DNA from 2 places in the Bacillus sp. JJ864 genome. Region 2 is predicted to be linked to the other one. Evidence: a T-box and tRNA genes for the amino acid it is inferred to sense, from the RefSeq annotation. Region 2 holds a T-box; the other holds one or more tRNA genes.
What was found. A T-box is a leader RNA that pairs with one kind of tRNA and senses whether it is charged. The one in region 2 lies ahead of argS (arginine--tRNA ligase), so its partner is inferred to be a tRNA-Arg.

Region 1 (3,428 bases), on a different contig from region 2:
TATTATATCTCCTCACTACATTGGTTCATTCTCTATATGGTCACCATATGTCCCGTAGTGACATATTGTGTCCCGCATGGAGTAAAAAAATATCCCTGCTACATTTATTATTGTAACAGGAGATCCAAAGTTATTCAACTCTTATCGCATGAATTATGCTGTTTATTATGACATCTTTGTGAATAACCCCATATTCTACCTCTTCCCCTTCAATTTCAACGACAGGGATCATAAGATGGTACTTCTCTAACAGCTGTTCATCCTCATAAATATTTATTTCCTTCAAATCAAATACGTATTCATCTTGCAACTCTCGCAGAAGTTTTTTCGCCTTTTGACAAAGACCACATTCTTCTTTTGTGTATAGAATAACCTCCATATCCATCACCTATACAATCGATTTTCGCAGAGAAGAAGCTGGGATATTTAACTGCTCGCGATATTTCGCTACTGTTCTGCGTGAAACAACAATTTCATGTTCTTCTTCTAACATTTTTGAAATCTTTTGATCTGAAAGTGGTTTTTTCTTATTTTCTTTCTCTACAAACTCCCCGATGAGCTGCTTCACTCTTTTCGTTGAAATGGCCGCGTCTTCTGTTGTTGCTACCGCATTACTAAAGAACGACTTCATTTCAAATAAACCATACGGTGTTTGCACATATTTATTGCGCGTTGCTCGGCTAATCGTTGACTCATGGACACCTAATATTTCAGCCACCTCTTTTAACGCAAGCGGCTTTAAATATTGCGGACCGTTCATAAAAAAGTCGCGCTGCTTTTCAATAATTACTTCCATTACATTTAAAAGCGTTTGCTTTCTTTGTTTTAAACTACGCATAATCCATTGTACATGCTGATATTTTTCCGAAACATAAGAAGCGACGTCACTTTCACTATTATGAAGGAGCTCACTATATTCTGAATGAATTTCAATTCTCGGCATATTACGTTCATTCATCTGAATCACCAAGAGATCCCCTTCTTTTTTCACCGCCATATCTGGAACAATGTACAGCGGCTTCTCCGAAGAAAACGCCAAACCTGGTTTCGGCTGCAGCGATGTAATCACATGAACGGCTTCTTGTAATTCTTCCGTACTACACTTCAATACATTTGCTAACTTGCGCCAATCTTTCTTTACGAAATACGCAAAATATTCATCTACAATCATTTTCGCTAAAGTGTTTCTTTTTTGTAAGCGCTTTAATTGGATGGATAGGCATTCTTGAATATTTCTCGCTCCTACCCCTGCCGGCTCTAATGATTGAACAAGCTCCATGCAGCTATTTACTTTCTCTATACATACCGATAATAGCGACGCTAATTCCTCATTCGTTTCTTGTAAATACCCGTTCTCATCCACATTTAAAATAATAAATGAGGCAATTTTTCTTTGCTCTTCATCTATTTTATAATACTGTAATTGATTTACTAAATGCTGTTGAATCGTTGTGGAATCCACACTATAGATTTCCATTTGATTCTCAGTTTGTTTACTCATTGTTTTACTCTTTTTCTTTTCCCTGTCAAAGCCACCTAGCTCGATAAGGGGATTTTCCAGCGATTGCTCATACAAAAACTCCGTTAATTCCTGCACATTGTACTGGAGCATTGTAATCGCTTGTCTTAACTCTTGCGTCATTGCCAAACGTAAACTTTGTTCTTGTAAAAGACTTGCTTTCAACCTAATCTCCCCCTCACTTCTATTGTACAATAAGTTTATAAAAAGGAGAATCCTGCACAGATACCCATTCCAAAATATTGTTAACTTATATGTATTAATGAAATTTGCATCTTACAACCGAAAAATGAATAATATTGAAAGAAAATAACACCACATTTTTAAAAAATATATACCAAATACTAATAGCAACTACTAATTTTAGATATAATAACATAAATTTCACTTACATACTATCACTACAAAAAAAGTCCTAACCTACAAATGTAAGTTAGGACTTTTTGACGCGCCCAGAGGGATTCGAACCCCCGGCAGACGTGGTACCGGAAACCACCGCTCTATCCGACTGAGCTATGGGCGCATGATCATTCTACTGCAAAAGGACTTCTTTTTATCCTATCGCGCACTGTTTATTATACGATATCTTCGTTTTGGAAGCAATTACTTCTTATGTCGCAATGACTGACATACAATATACGGCCTACATCGTTACGCGATGTAGGCCGTATATAATGAAACGATATCATTTATGCAAATGATACGGAACCGTTGTAATGACAATATCTTTATTACGCATAAACCACATGCGTAACAGAAGTGCACTTTGGTTATGCAATGCATTGTGCCACCATTTGTGCGGAATGAACTGCGGAATAATAATATGGATATGTCCTCCACCTTTTTGTTTCGCCTCTATTGTTTTAATAAGACGATTCAGCGGTTCAAGAATAGAACGATATTTACTGCGTAGAACGACTAGTCTACAAGGAGTTCCCCAGTCTTTCCACTTTTTCTCCATTTTATTTATAGATTCCTCATCGAAACCAACGTATACAGCAATCGGATCAACATCTACACTCTTCGCAAAGGATATCGTGTTGTTCACAACACGGTGAACACCTGACACTAAAACGAGCGTGACTACATCGCTTGCTTCTGGACGTACCATTTGCATATCGATGCGCAATTCTTTTGCAACATCTTCATAATGCTTGTGAATGGACATTGAGATGAAAATAATAATAGGCAAGACAACTAATACAACCCAAGCGCCGCCTGTAAACTTCGTAACAGCAAAAATAACGGCAACGATTGATGTAATTACAGCACCAACTGTATTAATCGTAAACTTAATTTTCCAATGCGATCCTTTTACTCGTTTCCAGCGGCGCATTAAACCAATTTGCGCTACTGTAAACGAAAGGAACACACCGATCGCGTATAGTGGAATTAACGCATTCGTATGCGCATGAAACGATATAATCAAAATACATGCCAACGATGCTAACGCAATAATTCCATTCGAATATCCTAAACGGTCTCCACGATTTGTTAAACTTCGAGGCAAATATCCGTCTGCCGCTACAATCGCAGCAAGCTGAGAAAATCCCGTAAATGTGGAGTTTGCCGCTAAAATTAACACAATAAACGTAAACCATATAATCACTTGATATAAAATTCCATGTCCAAAATACATACCAGTTAACTGTGACAACATTGTGTTGTGCGGATCTGGCGTAATTCCTTTCACATACAAATGATACGAAAATCCTAAAAGTGTCACAGCTGTAATCGAACCTAAAGCAATGTACGTTCTAATTGCGTTTTTTTGCTGCGGTTCTCTAAAAATAGGAACTGCATTTGAAATTGTCTCAATTCCTGTAAGTGCTGAACAAGCTGAACTGAACGCCTTCAAAATTAATAAAGTTGTTAAGCCTTCTGGAACTGTTCCAAAACTCGGTGTACT
Region 2 (3,428 bases):
AGCTATGTGGAAAGAACTAGAAGATGGACTTATTACTCAGAAAAACTTAAATTTAGAAAGATTTAAACGGTTATCAAATAAATTAAATGCTGAATTTGATGAAGTTGAATTTGCACAATTATATATGAAACATTTATCTAATGCATCTTTTTTATATGATGAGAGTATAGATCTTGTAGAAAGTCTGCATAAAGACTATAGACTTTCTATAATCACCAATGGTCTCAAAGATGTTCAAGATAATAGAATACGGAAATCTACTATAGCAAAATACTTTGAAGATATAGTAGTCTCTGAGGATGTAAATGTATCGAAGCCAGATGCTAAAATATTTGAACACGCTTTAAACAATTTAAAGTATGCTGACAAGAGCAAAGTATTAATGGTGGGAGATAGCTTAAGTTCTGATATACAAGGCGGAATCAATTTTGGTATCGATACGTGCTGGTTTAACCCTAATAAAATTGTAAATACATCAGAATTTAAACCTACTTATGAAATTTCTAATTTGCTGGAACTTAAAAATGTACTAAAAAAATAGATCAATGTTGAGAAGAGAAAGGAATTGATACATATTTAATTCCTTTCTCTTTTCTGCCTTCTACATCTCCTCAGGCGCTTCCACCCCGAGTAAACGCAATCCTTCTTTTAATACAACTGCTACCGCATATACGAGAGCAAGTCTACTTTCTCTCTCTGCATTTTCTTCTAAAATACGAATGTTACCGTAATATTTATTAAATGCTTGTGCTACGTCTAGTATATATTTCGCAATATGAGATGGTTCATATTTCGCAAACGCAGTTTCAATGACTTGTGGAAAACGATGCAATAGTTTTATAACGGACCAGCTTATATCGTCTGTTAACTGTAACTCTTGTTTTTCAATATCGATATCGCTTTTTTTCAATAGTGAACAAGTACGCGCATGTGTGTATTGTACGTATGGTCCCGTTTCCCCTTCGAATTTCAACATATTTTCAAGCGAAAATTCAATGTTATGCATGCGTTCATTTTTCAAGTCATGGAAAATAACTGCGCCAACCCCAACTTGTTTTGCTACTTTATCTTTGTTCTTTAAGTTAGGATTCTTCTCTTCAATATTTTGCTTTGCTAGCGTAATTGCTTCTTCTAACACCTCTTCTAATAAAACAACTTTCCCTTTACGAGTAGACATTTTCTTACCATCTTTTAAAATAAGTCCGAATGGAACGTGAGACATGCCTTCTACCCACTGGAATCCTAATTTCTTTAGTACAGTGAAAAATTGCGAGAAATGTAAACTTTGTTCATCTCCAACGACATATAGTGCTTTATCAAATGAATACGTGTTTTGACGATATAATGCAGCTGTTAAATCACGCGTTGCATAGAGCGTAGCACCATCTGACTTTTTAATTAAACATGGCGGCATTCCTTCTTCTTCTAAATTAACAACTTGCGCTCCGTCTGATTCTTCTAATAAACATTTTTCTTCTAGAAGTTTAACGAAATCATCCATCTTATCATTGTAAAATGCTTCTCCTTGAAAATTCGAGAATTCTACGCCAAGCAGTTCATAAATGCGAGAGAACTCTTTTAACGATTCGTGACGGAACCAGTTCCACAAATATACCGCTTCTTCATTGCCATCCTCTAGCTTCTTAAACCAAGCACGCCCTTCTTCTTCAAGCTCTGGATACTCTTTTACTTCTTCATGAAAACGTACGTATAACTTAAATAACTCGCGAATCGGATCTTCTCTAACAAGCTCTTCATCGCCCCATTTTTTATAGGCGGTAATCAGTTTTCCAAACTGAGTTCCCCAGTCACCAACGTAGTTAATGCCTACAACTTCATAACCACATTTTTCACATATATGTTTTAATGCATTTCCAATCATTGTAGAACGTAAATGTCCCATCGAAAACGGCTTCGCGATATTAGGAGATGAATAGTCAATTACAACCGTTTTTTCTTGTCCAAAGTATAGCTGTCCATATTCTTCTTTTTCGTTTAGTATTGCATTTAACACTTCATTACTTACAGTTTGACGATCGAAGAACACATTTACATACGGTCCAACAGCTTCTACTTTTGTAAAAAATGGGTGAGATAATTTATCTGCTAGTTCCTGCGCAATAACTGCTGGTGCTTTTTTATATTGCTTTGCTAATGTGAAGCAAGGAAAAGCAGCATCTCCAAACTCATCTTGCTTCGGTGTTTCAATTAAAGCAGCAATTTGTTCTAATGATAAACCTGGTTCTAATACGTCGAATACATGCTGTGCAAACTTCATTTTATATTCCATCAGTATCTTCCTCCTTTTTATCAATAAAAAAACTCGCCTCTTTTCTAAAAAAGAGACGAGTTTACACCCGTGGTATCACCCTTGTTGTTCATTACGAACCACTTTCCCGTTTATAACGAGGTTAGGGAGCCCCGGCTTACTCTACTACACCATTCAAGCAGCATCTTCGAAGTGCGCTTCATTATTTTCTCTGCACTAGGCTTTCACCATCCCTAGCTCGCTATTGCTTCTGAAAATAATTACTCTCTTCATCCAAGATTTTCTATAAAATTTATTATAATCTATTATACATATTGTCTAATAATTAGCAAGTTTCAATTACACCAAAATGAAATTTTGCGCTTTTTCGTTTATAGACAAAGAAGTTATGTTTTTCAAAGCGCATGCTGCGAAAATGATCCTTTAACACAACTCGTTTTCGCGCAACACGCTTAGCCTCTTGCATTGTCTCATCCGTAATATCGTTGTACAATGCAAAATGTTTTAAACCACGAATACCGTCTGATTCTAATACTGTTTCTTCAAACATCGGATCTAAATATACTACATCATAGCTGTGATCTGCACATTGTTGCAAAAAAGATAAATGCTCCGTATGCTTCACTGTAATTCGCTGCATTGCTTCGTTAATTTCGTTTACACCTGCATCCCACTGCTGAAGACCTTTTTCAATCAAATATGCCATATAGCGATTACCTTCTATTCCAGTGACTTGTCCCGCTTCTCCTACAGCATAACTTACCACAATGCTATCAGATGCCATACCTAGTGTACAATCTAACACTGTCATCCCTTCTTCTAGCTGCGCGGCTTGCAGAAATGGATCATGTTCACCGCGCATTAATCGCTTCACGCGAAACATCGCTGAGTTTGGATGAAAAAAGAACGATTCTTCCGTTCCTTGCGGGTAAATCGCTAATCGATTTTTCTGAGCAACAAGTACATCTTGTTTATATTGCTCATGTAATTCATAAATAGGACGATCATTCCTAACAAGAAAAGAACTTTGTAAATCCATTGCTATTTTTTCAGCATATGCGGTCATTTCTTTATTTGTTCGTCCTGCTGTCGTTACAATCATTCCTTCACCTCATTAAAAAGAAAAAGGGAGAAAATCTCTCCCTTTTTAGCAATGCTT

Region 1: it encodes a tRNA-Arg, which carries the amino acid that the T-box ahead of argS (arginine--tRNA ligase) is inferred to sense. The anticodon was not compared.

Annotation. Positions count from the first base shown of each region.
Region 1 covers NZ_JBALLY010000020.1:16,416-19,843, forward strand. Annotated here, with positions in the region: gene V7024_RS04110 (glutaredoxin family protein) at 131-379, opposite strand; gene rpoN (RNA polymerase factor sigma-54) at 389-1,684, opposite strand; tRNA gene V7024_RS04120 (tRNA-Arg) at 1,967-2,042, opposite strand; gene V7024_RS04125 (APC family permease) at 2,205-3,428, opposite strand, start outside.
Region 2 covers NZ_JBALLY010000179.1:3,598-7,025, reverse strand. Annotated here, with positions in the region: gene V7024_RS21845 (YjjG family noncanonical pyrimidine nucleotidase) at 1-541, shown strand, start outside; gene argS (arginine--tRNA ligase) at 602-2,290, opposite strand; T-box leader at 2,339-2,554, opposite strand; gene V7024_RS21835 (class I SAM-dependent methyltransferase) at 2,595-3,371, opposite strand; gene V7024_RS21830 (BrxA/BrxB family bacilliredoxin) at 3,417-3,428, opposite strand, start outside.